DNA from 3 places in the Peribacillus aracenensis genome. Region 1 is predicted to be linked to each of the others. Evidence: riboswitches for the same ligand, from Rfam matches in the RefSeq annotation. Region 1 holds a riboswitch; each other region holds the start of a gene.
What was found. Region 1 has a riboswitch for thiamine pyrophosphate ahead of thiC (phosphomethylpyrimidine synthase ThiC). Riboswitches for the same ligand answer to the same signal wherever they lie in the genome.

Region 1 (5,662 bases):
CTAATCTGCATCCTTTGCTATCAATGGTTCAAAGCCACCCGGCCTAAGGGTTCACTTGCCTTGTAGGAAGGACGGTTCCATGATTACTTTGGTAAACTCCATGTTTCTGTTTATTCATCCAGCATTTGGCTCATACTAATTTTTGATGAAAAAAATTTAGGATGGAGCTGAATGGAAAATGGAATTCGAAGCTAATAACTCTACTGAAAATGCTCTTCGTGATTATAAAGCTGGAATCGGCGTCTTTACGCATAAAATGCCTGATCTCGCAGAGAAATTCAATTCATTTACGGAAGAGTGCTTTAAAGAAGGTCAATTATCCCAGAAAGAAAAACAGCTTATCGCACTAGGAATAAGCTTATATTCTCAAGATGAATACTGTATTATCTATCATACAAAAGGATGTCTTGATCAAGGCTGTTCCGAACAAGAAATCCTTGAAGCCATTGGCGTGACCGCAGCATTTGGCGGAGGAGCCACCATGAGTCAGGCTGTAACCCTCGTCCAGGAATGCATCCAGGAAATAAATCAGATGAAACAATGATAAAGAAGGGATAGGAGAGTTAGTCCTATCCCTTCTTTAATGTTCTTAACAAATGCTTTTAATGACTCATATTGTTGTTATTTCCTTGTGCCGGTGCATACGAATTCAACATTTGTTGCATATCCTGCTGTGCAAGCTGTGGAACTTGGTAGTAATGATGTTTGTTTTGATATATCGAAATCTCATATGCCATTTCAATGCAGTTCGGAACGGAATCTGCAAATACGCGGCGAACCACCGGATTCGTTATTTCAAGCGCTGCCATTGCTTTCATGGATGCTGCAGACTTGACAGCTCCAAGCATCAAGCCTGAAATGCATTCATCCGTAATTTCCGAGACGGATTGCAAAGGTTTCTTTGGCTGCGTTGGTGTCAATCCATATATAAAATCGTTATCTTGATTCATTTTGTAGCTCTGGGTCCGTTTAGAAGGATCCTGGCCCGTTTGGAAGCACTCCAATGAGATATTATATTCATCTTGGATGAACTGATATTGACGATCCAAGATGTCAAGTAATTCCTGATCCTTGATATGCTGACGCAAAAGAGTATACGTGTTTAAAGTACCAATCGTTCCCGACAACACTTCATGTACATCGAATACTTCGTGACCACCGTGATTCATTTGTGGGGGAATGGCACCCGTTTGCATGTTCTGGTGTACTTGACCTTGCTGATATTGGTTTTGCATTGTATTTCCCTCCTCGTTTTATCAATGATGCGAACAAGTTTAGTATGTTGAACCCCAACTGGATTATTCACTCTAAACTCTTCCAAGAAGACCAATTAAGCTGCAGACATGTTTTCTGTATAAAAAAAACGTGACGTTTTAAACTATAAACACATTTATTTCAATGGGAGGATTTCTAATGACACATAAAATGCTTCTATTGTACTGATGAAACGGAAGAAAAAAATCCATGCCGTAACGTTTCAAGTTACTGACATGGATAGAAATGAAATGCTCTGTGATGAATGTTATCAAGAATGGCTACAAGGAATAACCTGTTAAGTATTAAACAGCATTTATATTTTCCAACTTTGTTTTAATGAATGAGCATAAAAATATCCCCTTAATCATGTTGACTTTGTGATTGAATGCCCCAACATGATTAAGGGGATTAGATAATGAAAGGACAATTAAGGCATCACTACCATTGCAGACTTTCGATTAAGTAGCACTTTGTACATTGCTGACTATAGTCATTCTGTACAAATTCATGATTACAATTCTCCCGAAAAATGTTCAGCTCTCTTTTCAGCTGTTCCAATTGAGTTTCCAACTGTTTCATTTCAACTTTTATCTGGATTACCCGATTCATCGAATTCTCCCTCTCGTCGGAATCATTGATAGATTTCCCCGTCCGTTTTCCTGAATTCATTCGCTTTTTCTTTAAGCCCTTCATCGATTACCGACTCAAAACCCAGACCCTTTTCCTTCGCCAGATCACGGATGTCCTGGGAGATTCTCATACTGCAGAATTTCGGGCCGCACATTGAACAGAAATGGGCAGTTTTGGCACCTTCAGCCGGTAGAGTTTCATCATGATATTCGACCGCCCTTTCAGGATCTAGGGAAAGATTGAATTGATCTCTCCAACGAAATTCGAATCTAGCCTTCGAAAGGGCATCATCCCGTTTTCTTGCATGCGGATGGCCTTTAGCAAGGTCAGCTGCGTGGGCCGCAATTTTATAAGTGATGACCCCTACCCGAACATCCTCTTTATTCGGAAGTCCCAAATGCTCTTTCGGTGTCACATAACAAAGCATGGCAGTTCCAAACCATCCAATCATGGCAGCACCAATCGCAGAAGTGATATGATCGTATCCAGGAGCTATATCCGTTGTCAATGGTCCCAGGGTATAGAATGGTGCTTCTTGACAGACTTCCAGCTGCTTATCCATATTTTCTTTAATCAAATGCATCGGTACGTGACCAGGGCCCTCCACCATGACTTGAACATCGTGCTTCCAAGCAATCTTCGTCAGTTCCCCAAGTGTTTCCAATTCAGCAAATTGTGCCTCATCGTTTGCATCTGCAATGGATCCAGGACGAAGGCCGTCACCTAATGAGAAAGAGACATCATATGCTTTCATGATTTCACAAATCTCTTCAAAGTGAGTATAGAGGAAACTTTCTTGGTGGTGGGCCAAGCACCATTGTGCCATGATGGAGCCCCCTCGGGAAACGATTCCCGTAACTCGCTTGGCTGTCATGGGGATGTATCGCAAAAGGACACCAGCGTGTATGGTGAAGTAATCGACACCTTGCTCAGCCTGCTCGATTAATGTATCCCGGAAAACTTCCCAATTTAAATCCTCCGCGACTCCATTCACTTTTTCCAATGCTTGATATATCGGAACCGTCCCAACTGGCACAGGTGAATTTCTGATAATCCATTCCCGGGTCGTGTGAATATTCTTCCCGGTGGAAAGATCCATTATATTGTCTGCACCCCATCGTGTAGCCCAAGTCATTTTCTCCACTTCAGCTTCGATCGATGAACTGACAGCCGAATTCCCAATATTCGCATTTATTTTCACATGAAAATTACGTCCGATGATCATGGGCTCACTTTCAGGATGGTTAATATTTGCCGGAATGATAGCCCGCCCGCTAGCTACCTCTTCTCTTACAAACTCAGGGGCCACATTTTCCCTGATCGAAATGAACTCCATTTCTGGAGTAATGATACCTTTACGGGCATAATGGAGCTGGGTTACGTTTTTCCCTTTCACTGCACGCAATGGTTTTCTGTTCAATCCCGGAAAAACTTCGGCATTGGATTGTGACTCAACTTTTTTATACCCGTTATCTTCGGGCTTTATTTCACGGCCATCATACTCTTCAACATCTTCCCGTTCCAGAACCCAGCTTCGTCTAATCGGGGCCAGTCCTTTACGAATATCAATGGGATAATCTGAATCCGTATAAAAACCGCTTGTGTCATAAACTCGTAAAGGCGGATTCTCTTCTTCTCCGAATGACCCTGTAGTCGGACTTAGCTTAATTTCACGCATAGGTACTTTAATATCAGGTCTAGACCCTTCAGCATACACTTTTTTACTCCCGGCAAAACTGGACATAATTGAAACGTTCATGTCATTTACAGAATTACTCATCATGATTTCATTTCTCCTTTTTAAGTTCATTTAAAAAGGACAAAATCCAATCCATTTCGCACGAAAAAGCCAGATCTCATATTTAAGACCCGGCTAACGTTAGTATGACTACAGAAATGACCAGTTGAAATGTCATTGTTTAGTAGATTCTAACTTCCCCACGCTGGTATGAACCAGATCAGGTCCTGAGGGTTAAGAAGCTTAAGCGCTTCTCTCTCAGCCCAACTTTTATTGGACACCCCTAGTCTGAATAATTTAATTGATTACAGGGTAACTATATATCACCCTTTTCATTCTGTAAATAATTTGAAAGACCTAATATTTTCATTACAACTCTCCAAAATCTGTTATTTGGAGAGGGCCATTAATTAATTCCCCAAGCTCTCAAGAATTGGGTAAAGCTCCTCTAAATGCTTGATTTCATAGGTTGGAATCACTTCATTCCGTTCCTTATCATGGCGATTTATCCAAACTGACTTTATGCCTACCCGTGATGCTCCAAGGATATCGGTCATTAAATTATCTCCGACCATCAATACTTCATCCTTATCAAGCTCCATGATTTCCAAAGCATGCTCAAAAATGGAGGCATCTGGTTTACCTCGTCCAAAAGCGCCTGAAATCACGATTTGGTCGAAATAAGGAACCAGTTCAGGCGTAATTTCAAGTTTGGTATTTTGCAGTTCAGGCGATCCATTCGTAAGCAATAGCAATTTGTACTTCCCTTTTAATTCATCGAGAACACGGAAGGACTCTTCATAGATAAATGGCTTTTTGCGTCTCTCGGCCGGAAAACGTTCTGCCAGTTCAAGCCCAAATTCCGGATCATCGATCCCTAATGCCTTCAAACCTCTCGTCCACGCTTCTTTCCGATAAGCCGGTGCAATCCCGGCCATCTTCCGGAATTCATCATGATCATCCTGAAAGTTTCCCCATAATCCCTCAAATGGGTTAATTCCGATCATTTTAGTGAATGCATATGTATCGTAAGAAGAATAAAGCTCACGTGCTTCCTTTCGCACAGCCTCTTCAAACTCGTCGACATTCAGGCCATATTTCTCCTTAGCCACTTCGCATGTGGCCACAAAAGCCTCTTTTACACTTTTCTGATCCCAAAGTAATGTATCATCTAAATCAAAAAAAACTGCCTTCAGCAAAATGTCCACCCCTCTTTCCCTATTATTGAATTCGTAGAAATTACACTATTACAATAATAAACCACAACCAATAAAAAAAGAATAACTATTCGGAAAATGAATTCCTCTTTCTTAAAATAAGCAAAAATGACTTACCCTTTCTGGTAGGAAACCTAATATATTCCCTTTATCATCTTTTAAATACATAAAGCTTTCCATTACTGGCAATCTTGAACTTTGGACCATTGAACCCCCGTCGTATCAGCTCTTTCCTCATATATACCATGAGGGCGGCATGACTCACGATCAGAACATCCCTGTCCCCCTTTGCTAAGACCTCATCCAATACTTTATTGATCCTTCGCTCAGCGATCTTAATTTCCGCCCTTGTCTGCTTGTTGATTACCGAGCAGCAGCGGATCCAGATGGCCCAAAGGATGAACGGCAGCTTAACCTTTCCTTTAAGTGGAGGGGAAGGTATTTCCCGCAGCTCCTCCATCCGATGAACCGTACCTGGATAGATATGTTCCGCTGTCTTGACAGCTCTCGACATATCACTGCAATAGCATTCCTGCCATTCCTCCACACCAAACAAAGTCGTTCCGTAAATGATATCCGCTGCATCATAGTCCTCAAACCATTGCCTCATATCATCCGCCGTAACAGGTCTCCCAGTGGGAAATTCATGTGCCACCTTAAAATGCCGTACCAAACCAATTTTCATATATTCTCCTTTTTAACTTTTAAAATATACATTTCGTTTTCTTGTAAAAGTCCTTATCAATATATTACCCTATGTAAAACCATAAAAAAATGTATGTTGCAACCATAAAAAACCTTACTGATCTCTTCTTGACAT
Region 2 (5,662 bases), on a different contig from region 1:
CTGTATCCGTCCAATCGAGGGTTAAATGGTTTGAGGAACATCATTCAGAAAGTAGACCGCTATTTATCATTACTATAGAAGGGAAAACTGCTGGATGGATGAGCTTTCAATCCTTCTATGGCAGACCGGCATATAAATCCACTGCCGAAATCAGCATTTATATAGATGATTATTTCCGGGGAAAAGGAATCGGACAAATTTCGATTCAAAAGGCAATTGAATGGAGTCCAAAATTAGGTGTTAAGACTCTATTGGGTTTCATTTTCGCCCACAATACACCAAGCCTTAAGCTTTTTTCCAAATTCGGGTTTGAAGAATGGGCACATTTACCTCAAGTTGCCGAGTTGGATGGGATCGAGCGGGATTTGCTCATTCTTGGTAAACGTGTCGATATGTAATATCATTCTTTAGAGCTATTGCCTTGAGCAGTAGCTTTTTCATATTAATCGAGTGCGAATTGGCTAATTTAAAAATACCTATATGCTTTCTGGAGGTAAAAATGTTCACAATCTCTTTTACTTGTTAACGCATTTAATAGCGTATCCAATTCTTGACTGGCTTGAACAGTTAGCAGACTTGATAAGCCGTAAATTGCTGCCAAGTTGATCATTTCTTTTCTTTTCTCTTCTATTTTTTCTATAGTTACCTTAAGGCAAGGCATTATATAGCCACCTCCCATTTATTCAATTTTTTTACACTTTCATCATAATGAATCTACTAGTTAAAATCAACTATTTTTCGGAAATTAAATGTGTTATTTTAAAGGATAAATGTGACAAAATGACTATTAATCCTGTAATTATGTATATTTTGTGTCATTTTCTATTAAACGCAAAAAAGCATCCACTAGTGTAGACTGTGAATGCTTACATCATATCTCTTATCCAAGAACCCAAACTATAGTCCATCGTTTACTATGTCATCCATTCAGAAGGTGACTCGGTATTTGGTTTATTTATAACAATCTTATATTCATCTTCAAGTACTTTTAATGGGGCATCATAAAGATGCCTTTCATCAGAGGTTTTGTATACTCCATTGGCCAATAACTCTTCAATAAGCTTTGCCTTCCTCTGTTCGATCCTCTTAAATAATTCTGCCATGTAAATGGCTCCTTTCCTAGTCATCCTAGAGCCTGCTTCTAGTTAGCTAAACTTTATCAACTTGTTTTATTTTCACCAAATTATATATACCTTTTCTATTATGTCACTAAACGTTATTTCCCAAAAATAAAAGCCCCTTCTAATTCAAGAAGAGGCTGACAGTGTCCGTACGGCTCTTCTTATCTTCCAAGCATATGCTTGTTGGATTTAGCACAGTTCCCAAAACGGGTCCGCTGCCGAGGTTTCTTTGGGCCAAGTCCCTCCACCTCTCTGGATAAGAAATCGATATATAAATGATGTAGACATGATTTTATCCTAATAACCATCAAAAGTCAATTACCTGGTTCTCCCTTTTTTCCTGGACATAAAATGGTCCCTCTTTTAAATGTAGGTTGCATTTTCTTGTCTTTCTGATATGATGTCAGTAATTACATACAATTCACACCACTAGGGGAGTCTTTTTTTAAGACTGAGATGGAATTAGTTCCGGACCCTTTGAACCTGAACCGGCTCATACCGGCGGAGGGAAGTGGATGATATCGTCCATTTTCAGACTATATCCATCTACCCCGTTCCGTATTCAGGAACGGGGTTTTTTCATGAACAAAGGGATCCATTCTAAAGGAGGATGAACAATGGAGAATGTTAAATTAGAAACATTCAGTGATAGACTACATGCACGGTCAAAAGAGATTTGGAAAAGGAACCATTCACATCCCTTCGTCCAGGCAATTGGAAATGGTACGCTTCCTGAAAAGAAATTTGCCTATTATCTGAAGCAGGACTATATCTATCTCATGGATTATTCCAAGCTCTTTGCTTTAGGTGTAATCAAAGCTCATAACATCGAAACCATGGCAAAGTTTGCGAGTATTTTAAATGAAACCCTTCAAGTGGAAATGGATATTCATCGGCATTATGCTTCCGAATTCGGGATCACTTCCAAGGAATTGGAAGATACAGAACCTACTCCAACGACTCTAGCCTATACAGGCTATATGCTAAATGCAGCTCAGCATGGGACTTTGGCAGACTTGATCGCCTGTCTCCTGCCCTGCGCTTGGGATTATTATGAAATCGGTTTGCTACTAAAAGAACAAAATGGAGCAGCATTGGAAAACAATCGCTACGCAGATTGGATAAGGTCCTATTCATCTCCTGAATTCGGGGAAGCACATAAATGGCTGATCGCTTTGTTGGAAGAATTGACGGAAGGCATGCCAGAAAAGGAACTTCTTAGATTAGAAAAGCACTTTTTGGTTACTTCCCGATATGAATATTTATTTTGGGATATGGTTCATAATGAGCAAGATTGGCCGCTGTAGATGATGAATCCTGTCAAGAAACTGACGTTGACTGCCATGATCACGGCTATTACAACGCTGACCAGTTCATTTATTTTCATTCCTGCAGGATTTGCAAAGGTCTTTCCTATTCAGCATCTGGCAAATGTCCTGACGGCCGTTCTATTGGGGCCAGCTTATGCAGTGACACAAGCTTTTTTAGTTTCCATCATTAGAAACATGTCTGGTACCGGTTCAATTTTCGCCTTTCCCGGTAGCATGATCGGTGCACTTTTGGCTGCCATCCTTTACCGAAAAACACAAAGCTTAAAATTTGCCTGTTTAGGGGAAGTGATCGGGACCGGTATTCTCGGTTCCCTAGCCTGTTATCCACTTGCCCTCCTACTATTGGGGGAAAAAGCTGCTCTTTTTGGTTTTTTACCGGCTTTTATGCTCAGTTCATTCGCTGGTGCGATTTTAGCATTCATATTACTTAAAATACTTCTAAAAAATACTTATATGAAGGGGTTTTTTTATGAAAACAGCATTAACCATCGCAGGCTCTGATTCAGGGGGCGGCGCAGGAATACAAGCGGATTTAAAAACATTTTCTGCACATGGTGTCTTTGGAATGTCTGCCATCACAGCCGTAACCGCACAAAATACAATGGAAGTCCGTTCAGTACAGCCAATTGAAACAGCAATCATATCAGATCAAATTGCAGCTATCTTTGAAGATATTCCTGTCGATGCAGTAAAAATAGGCATGCTTGGATCAAAAGAAATCGTGGAAACTGTCGCTGCGTCCCTTAAAACCTTCTTGCCTGCCATCGTTATCCTTGACCCTGTCATGATTTCCAAAAGCGGTCATCATTTGCTCGACGAAAAGGCTGTCTCTGCCTTAAAAATGGATTTGCTTCCGCTTGCAACACTTGTAACCCCTAATGTACCGGAAGCGGAAGTACTTACTGGCTTGTCGATTCGAACGGAACAAGATTTCTACAAAGCATGCATTTCTATACAAGAAATGGGTCCCAAAGCCGTTTTACTTAAAGGAGGCCATGCAGCAGGAAATCCAAATGATCTTTTTTATGATGGGACTGACTTCCAATGGATCGAGGGAGAGCGCATCCATACAAAGAACACTCATGGCACGGGCTGTACCCTATCATCCGCCATTACATCAAACCTGGCAAATGGGCTGCCATTGCAAGAGTCGATCGAAAAGGCCAAGACCTATATTTCTGAAGCGATACGCAATAGCTTTTCAATCGGTAAAGGTCATGGACCTGTCCATCATTTTCATTCATTTTCAAAAAAAGAACGGAGTGAATTAATATGAAGGTTTCTGCAGCCGATTTATTCGTGAAGGTAAAAGAAAGAAAACCACTCATTCACCAAATCACCAACTTTGTTACGGTCAACGACTGTGCAAATGCCACCCTTGCCATCGGTGGTTCACCAGTAATGACTTCGAGCCCAAGAGAAGTGGCGGATATGGTCAAATTAGCAGATGCATTGGTTTTGAATTTCGGTACGATTGATGATAAAGCCTTGGAAGCAATGGAGATTGCCGGTAAGACGGCAAATACCATGGATATCCCGGTCATTTTGGACCCGGTGGGAGTTGGTGCCACCCCCTATCGTACAGAGCAGGTCAAAGGGCTCCTTAGTAAGGTTACTTTCCAAATCATTCGCGGGAATGCGAGTGAGATCCTTTCATTGATGGGTGGGGATACCGTTACACGCGGGGTGGATTCGGGGGAACTAGCGATTAGCCATGCAGAGCTGGCTGCACAAGCAGCTAATAAATTGAATAGCATCGTCGTGGTCAGCGGAGCAAAGGATGCGGTCAGCGACGGAAAACATACATCCATCATCGACAATGGAAACCTTCTTTTAACTAATGTTACAGGTACCGGCTGCATGTCCACCGCTCTTATCGGCACTTTTTCAGGAGTCACCGACGATTTCTATTCTGCGGCAATTGCCGGAATCTCAACCATGAGCATTTCAGGGGAACTAGCTGCTGCAAACCTTCAAAAAGATGAAGGAACAGGAACGTTTCGTGTGCGATTAATCGATGCAATATCAAGAATGGATAAGGAAATCTGGATGCATGAGGTGAAAATGAATGAAGAAGTCCCAAATTGATTTAAGCTTGTATTTAGTTACGGAAGAGTCCATAGCATTGGAAAAATTGACCAAAATCATTGCAGAATCGGTTTCAGGAGGAGTCTCGATCGTACAACTTAGGGAGAAAAACAATTCATCCCTTTCCTTTTATAAAAAAGCTTCTGCATTGAAACAGTTATTGAACGAGTTTTCCATTCCCCTTATCATCAACGACCGGGTGGATATAGCACTTGCGGTTGCAGCGGACGGAATTCATATTGGGCAAGATGACCTTCCACTGACTGTCGTCAAACAAATGGTTCCTGAAGATATGATTGTCGGAGTATCTGTCTCCACTCTTGAAGAAGCTCACGAAGCCGAACGAAATGGAGCAGACTATATCGGAGTCGGTTCCGTTTTCCCTACAAAGACCAAACAAGATGCAACCCTCATGGCCATTGGGGATCTGGAGCAAATTTGCCGCAGCGTATCCATTCCCGCCGTAGCCATCGGGGGTATCACTGCAGATAACATATCCGCTCTTTCTGATAGCGGGCTATCAGGTACCGCTGTCGTATCGGCGATCATGAATGCAGAAAGTCCGAAGAGCGCCTCCGAATCCCTTTTAAAAATCATAAAAGACTTCACTTAATGAAAGGCTATTTTCGTAAAGATTGTTGTTTTTAAAAACTAAACGATTTAAGGTTGATTGGAGCGCAAGTGCGAGACCCCTGCGGGGAGCAGCGGGACAGGTGAGACCCCACAGGCGTTTACGCCGAGGAGGCTCACCGCCCGCCCCGCGGAAAGCGAGCATCTGGAGGGGAAATCAACCACACCGCTTTACTTGGTAAATAGCAACAAAGTATGCGAAAACAGCCTAATGAAAAGAGGGGACTGATTACAGTCCCCTTCCTTTTGTTCATGTCAAAACGGTATTCTTTGTTTCCTTCCCAAAAGCTACGGCAATCGCACCCACTAGTATAGCGATTGTAAAAATGGTGAAAATCGAGGATATCGGGGTGTCTGCTGCAACTAAATACCCTACAAGCAACGGACCCAGGACACCGCCAATCCTCCCGATCCCTGCAGCTAACCCAGCACCAGTACCACGAACTGCTGTTGGATACTGCTCAGGTGTATATGCATATAGTGCACCCCACG
Region 3 (5,662 bases), on a different contig from region 1:
ATTTTTTTATCTATTACGATTGAAGCAGCTACGCTTAGGCGACGCTTTTGACCCATTGATAATTGAAACGGATGTTTATCCCGATGTGCCATGAGGCCGAACACTTTAAGCAATGTACGGACACTCTCATCTATTTCTTGTTGAGGCCGTTTGTCAATCCGCAATGAATAGGCAATCTCTTCATATACAGTATTTGCAACGAACTGAAACTCAGGATTTTGAAAGACAAACGTCATATGATTTGTTGGATTTTTCACCCTTTTAATGGGGGTCCCCATTAATTCATACTTACCATCCGTTTTTATGAACTGCATCAGTGCATGCAAAAGTGTGCTCTTTCCCGCGCCATTTTCTCCCCTGATTACAATCCATTCCCCTGAACGAACCTTCAGCTCTTCAATCTTGATTTTTTCCTCTTTATTCCGAAAACCGCTAAATCCTTGCACATACATAAGGAGTGAATCATCTGTAAATTGGTGTTCACGAATGGGTGCATGCTCATTTACATATTCATCCCAAACACCTGGAAACCATATTCCATATTCTTTCATTTCATTTTTATATTGTGAAAGAATGGTGTCTTTTGGACCATCAGCCATGATTTGACCGTCATCATTAAAAAGCACGATTCGATCGATGAATTCTAAAACATGGTCAATTTTATGCTCGACGATTATAACCGTTTTGTCTCGGCCAACTTCCTTCAACAAGTCCCAGATTTCTTTTGTTCCTTCTGGATCAAGCATGGCGGTTGGTTCATCCAAAAATATCACTTCTGGTTCAAGGGCCAATACTGAAGCGATTGCCAGACGTTGTTTCATCCCGCCTGATAATGTTTCTATACTTGTATGGCCTAGGTTCAATCCTACTTTACGGATATGATATTGGATTTTCCCTTTCATTTCATCTTTAGGGACGGAAAGATTCTCAAGGACGAAGGCGATTTCCTCATCGGCAAATGGCATGCAAAACTGACTATCAGGGTCTTGAAAAACATACCCCCATGAAGAAGGGCATTTCATTTCTTCAACTATCATCGGGACTTCGATGGAATTCGGAATCAATCCGCTTAACACTTGCAAAAGAGTGGACTTACCACATCCTGACGGTCCCAACAATAGTACCTTTTCTCCTTTATCAAACGATAAGGATAGGTCCTTGAAAATCAAAGATTCATCACCGGGATATTTCATTCTTAACTTCTCAACAGAAATGATTGGTTCCATGGCCCTCAACCTAATTTTGATCCAGTTCTGCATAATCTTTATTTGAAACCGGACGAACAAGATTGGTTACTCCTGTCGCTTCCAGGACTTTAACTAGATAATAGGCAGTCATACCTGCAAAGAAAATGGAACCCACAAACCTCGCTATCATGAATAAAGATAGATTCCAAGTAGATAGCGCACCAATTTCCCCGTATGCAAAATCCATTAGTACGGATGCAAGGCAGGAAGCTACCGCAGCTAAAACGGCCACCGAAATATTGAATTTTTTATATTTGAACGCCATGAACACCAGTTCCGCGAACAAACCTTGGACCACCCCATATAACAGTACGGTCAGCCCCCAAGGAGAACCTAGAAAGAATTCCCCGGAAGCTGCAGCAATCTCCGCCAAAAGTGCCACACCCGGTTTCCGTAAAATTAAAAAGGCGACGGGACCAGCTATAAACCACATTCCATAAATAAGTTGATCCAGATGTAATCCTAATGGTTTAGCGGAATAGTAAATCGAACCCCAAAGGATATAAACGATTCCAAATGCTACCGAAATCACGATCGTGACTAATATATCCGTTAATTTCAATCCTTTTTTCATTATTTCATTCTCCTTTATACTTCCAGTGTTTCCTGGTGCACAGGCCATGTCTCTAAACGATAAGCCATTTCCCAAAATGAGTATTCATATTGGCTGCTAAGGATAAAATGCTCTTTCATTCTCTCCTTATCTTCGTCCGTTACTTTTTCAGCAATCTCATCAAGCCTCGCAATTTGTTCTTCCACCAAAGTGCGGAACCACTCTCCTCCGTACGCCGCTATCCATTCTTGATAAATCGGCTCTTCGGGTATGCAACCTTGCAGCTTTTCACCTATTTCATAATATAGCCAGTAACACGGCAAGATGGCTGCAATAACATCACCTAAATGTCCCGAATAAGCTGCACGATACATATGGGAAGTATAAGCATAAGCGGTCGGGGCGGGTTTGAAATTTTCCCTTTCTTCTTTTGTGATGCCTAATCTCTCAGAGAAATTCTCATGAAGCTTCAACTCTGCTTCATATGTTCCTTGTGCATGGCCGGCAAGCCTGCTTGTTGTATGTAAATCTGTAGCTTTGACTGCCCCTAAAGCTTGAACCCTGGCAAAATGAGATAAATAATAGGCATCTTGCATGACATAAAAACGAAAACATTCCAATGGCAATGTGCCATCTCCTATTCCTGCAACAAACGGGTGATTAAAACTAGCTTCCCAAATATGATCAACTTCCCGACGGATTTCCTCTGAAAACTTCATGTCCATTACCTCCAAATAGTATTTTTCAATGAATCTTACAGAAAAAAACTTTTATCACCCCTTTTTTTTGCAAACAAAAAACCACTTTCTTAAACGTAAAGAAAGTGGTTGTACTTGAAAAAATACAGAAACGTATCGTTCCAGACCCCACTTCCCTACGCTGGTATAAACCAGATCAGGTTCTAAGGGTCTTAAAGTCATACTCTAATCTCAGCTTCTGCGGTAAAATCAACTTTTACCTATAAAGCACCCCTAGTGGTACAAATTGTATATTTTATTTTCATTTGCCTTTATATTAACACGATAAATCCAATTGTCAAACGTTTTAGAAAAATTTTCAACCTAATGCTTTAGGTTTACTAGCCTTTCAATCTTGCATAACCACCCAACTATATTGATTAGACCATAGTTAATCCACCATTTACGGAAAGTGTTTGCCCCGTAATATACCCTGCATCTTCCGAAACGAAATAGGCAACAGCACTGGCAATGTCCTCTGGTTGAGCTAGCCGGCGAAAAGGAATCGCTTTTTCCAAGGCACCTGCTATACCTTCATTATACGAGCCTATTTCTTGAAATAGAGGTGTATCTGCTGGACCTGGTGCAATACAATTGATGTTTAGTTTGTGACGTGCCATTTCTCTTGCTATCGTTTTTGTGAAGGCAATCACCCCTCCCTTAGCAGCCGAATAAACTGCCTCTCCACTTGATCCTACTCTAGCTGCATCAGATGCAATATTTACTACCTTTCCGTAACCATTTTCAATCATGAGAGGTAAAATTTCCTTGCAAGTATGGATCTGCCCAAGTAAATTAATATCGATAATCCTTTTCCAAGTGCTAGGATCACTTTTTAAAAAAGGTTCCACCTTATCCCAGCCTGCATTATTAACCAATATATCTATTTTATGATAATGATTCACTGTTTCTTCAACGGCCTTTTTAACACTTTCTAATTTGGTTACATCACAATGGATCGCCCTAGCTTCAAAACCCGAATTTTCGATTAAAGAAACCGTTTCCTCAGCATTTTTATGATTTATATCAGCCACGATGATGTTAAAATTGCAAGAAGCCAATTTTTTTGCAATCTCTCTGCCGATTCCGCTTCCGGCACCGGTAATAAATGCGATTCTTTTATTCATCGTATTTCCCTCCACTTTCACCATTTAGTCAATATGGATTTATTTAAACTGCTTATATCTTGTCGACTAACTTTTCATTTATCATTTCCCGGAGCCGGAATTTCTGGATTTTCCCGCTTGCCGTACGAGGAAAGTCATCCATTATTTCAAGAAGTTCAGGCCAATATTGTTTGGCCAAACCCTTTTGCGAGAGAAATTCCTGCATGGAATCCATCGTGATCGGGCTCTTCCCCGTTTTCATGCTGATACATGCACATGCTTTTTCCTGAAGACGGGAATCTGGAACTGCAATAACCTGAGCGCTAGAAATATCCGGGTGTTCATACAATACATTTTCTACATAAGCGACTGGAATATTTTCACCGCCACGTATGATTATGTCTTTGTTTCTTCCAGAAATTCGAATATATCCTTCTTCATCAATGAATGCCCGATCACCGGTAATGAACCATCCGTCACTATATTCAGCTAAAGTATCCTCGATCCGTTTAAAATAGCCGACAAAAAGAGCCGGACCCCTTACTAATAAAGAGCCTTCTATATTCGGGGCACAGACCTCCCCTTCAAAATCTACGACCTTTAGTTCCATTCCCGGAAACGGAGTTCCGTCGGTATTCGTCAGTTTTTCTTCTGGATCTTCAAGTCTCGTCAAGGTTACCAAGCCATCTTCCGTTTGACCCCACCCTGACAATATTTTGAACGGGACTTTTTCCATGGCTTCCTTTACTAAATGCCTGGGAATCGGGGCACCTAAAGCTACGAAGACTCGTAGCGAATTAAGGTCATACCTTTCTATCCCCTCCATTTGAACCGTATCTTGCAGAAAAGGAGTAGCTCCGGCCGTAAACGTTATTTTCTCCCTCTCTACCCATTCAATAAACTCTTTCGGATTCCAAATGTCTTGATAGACTCCCGTACCTCCAATATGTGTAGGGAGCCTAACTCCATAACCAAAACCTGTTTGATGGGCGAACGTTGACGCCATGAAAAGAACATCATCGGATGTTAAATGTAAGCGGTCAATCCAATAATTCGTTGATATACAAAGAGTATTATGGGTATGCATAACTCCTTTTGGACTTCCTGTGGTTCCCGAGGTAAAGATAATTTCAGTCACATCATTGGGGTCAAGTGTGATTTCATCCAAAATGGATGAATCCATCCGGTCTTCCCAAGGTTCCTCAAATAAAGAGGAGAACAGTTTCATCCCATTCGGCGCTCTGTCACCCATCACGTATATATGTTTCATTGATGGCCATTGATGACTTAGTCTTTCAATCATGTCAGGGTAATAAAACCCACGGAAATACTCTGGTACAACAATCATTTTAGATTCTGCCATCCCAACCATATAGCCAATTTCCCTATCTCGATAAATTGGTATCAATGGATTGCTAATGGCACCGATTCTTGTAACAGCATAATGCATGATTATAAATTCATTCCAGTTAGGCAGTTGAAAAGAGACAACATCCCCCTTACCCAATCCTATATGCAAGAGACCCAAAGCGACCCGATCGACCAACTTACCAAGCTGTTTGTAAGTAAAACTACTTTTTTTATCGATAATAGCCATCTTATCTGGATGCTTTACTATAGCATCATTCAAATAATCCAAGATGGTACGATTCGGCCAAACGCCTTTAAATTCCCCCACATACTCCTGAGTCAAAATCGTCTCCAATTTCACCAGTTTTCATCCCCCTCATCAACCTCTGAATTTTTTAAAATCTACAGGCCTCTTTTCTAGGAAGGCATTTTTTCCTTCTTCCGATTCTTTTGTATTGTAAAACATCGCTAAACTGCCCATCGATAGTTGAGAAATCCCTTGAATGTTGGCACTATCTGCATTAAAGGAATATTTGAGCATTTTTAGCGCAGTAGGACTCTTATCAAGGATCTTTCTTGCCCACTCCTCTGCTGCCTCGTGCAATTGTTCCGAGGCAACGATTTTATTCACAAGTCCCATTTCTTTTGCTTCTTGTGCAGAATATTGTT

Region 2: another riboswitch for thiamine pyrophosphate. It lies ahead of tenA (thiaminase II); the one in region 1 lies ahead of thiC (phosphomethylpyrimidine synthase ThiC).
Region 3: another riboswitch for thiamine pyrophosphate. It lies ahead of tenA (thiaminase II); the one in region 1 lies ahead of thiC (phosphomethylpyrimidine synthase ThiC).

What each region holds. Positions count from the first base shown of each region.
Region 1 is NZ_JANZMJ010000021.1:16,886-22,547, reverse strand. Features, by position in the region: gene N0M92_RS19135 (cytochrome c oxidase assembly protein) at 1-66, shown strand, start outside; gene N0M92_RS19130 (carboxymuconolactone decarboxylase family protein) at 179-544, shown strand; gene N0M92_RS19125 (spore coat protein) at 603-1,235, opposite strand; gene N0M92_RS19120 (hypothetical protein) at 1,696-1,866, opposite strand; gene thiC (phosphomethylpyrimidine synthase ThiC) at 1,889-3,670, opposite strand; TPP riboswitch at 3,806-3,920, opposite strand; gene N0M92_RS19110 (HAD family hydrolase) at 4,036-4,824, opposite strand; gene N0M92_RS19105 (histidine phosphatase family protein) at 4,994-5,527, opposite strand.
Region 2 is NZ_JANZMJ010000001.1:159,692-165,353, reverse strand. Features, by position in the region: gene N0M92_RS00830 (GNAT family N-acetyltransferase) at 1-398, shown strand, start outside; gene N0M92_RS00825 (aspartyl-phosphate phosphatase Spo0E family protein) at 467-661, opposite strand; gene N0M92_RS00820 (Fur-regulated basic protein FbpA) at 915-1,103, opposite strand; SAM riboswitch class I at 1,280-1,384, opposite strand; TPP riboswitch at 1,543-1,648, shown strand; gene tenA (thiaminase II) at 1,739-2,428, shown strand; gene thiW (energy coupling factor transporter S component ThiW) at 2,432-2,953, shown strand; gene thiD (bifunctional hydroxymethylpyrimidine kinase/phosphomethylpyrimidine kinase) at 2,922-3,728, shown strand; gene thiM (hydroxyethylthiazole kinase) at 3,725-4,540, shown strand; gene thiE (thiamine phosphate synthase) at 4,521-5,153, shown strand; gene N0M92_RS00790 (MFS transporter) at 5,421-5,662, opposite strand, start outside.
Region 3 is NZ_JANZMJ010000011.1:58,580-64,241, forward strand. Features, by position in the region: gene N0M92_RS13060 (ABC transporter ATP-binding protein) at 1-1,226, opposite strand, end outside; gene N0M92_RS13065 (ECF transporter S component) at 1,237-1,821, opposite strand; gene tenA (thiaminase II) at 1,836-2,519, opposite strand; TPP riboswitch at 2,655-2,783, opposite strand; gene N0M92_RS13075 (SDR family NAD(P)-dependent oxidoreductase) at 2,918-3,664, opposite strand; gene N0M92_RS13080 (AMP-binding protein) at 3,717-5,354, opposite strand; gene menB (1,4-dihydroxy-2-naphthoyl-CoA synthase) at 5,373-5,662, opposite strand, start outside.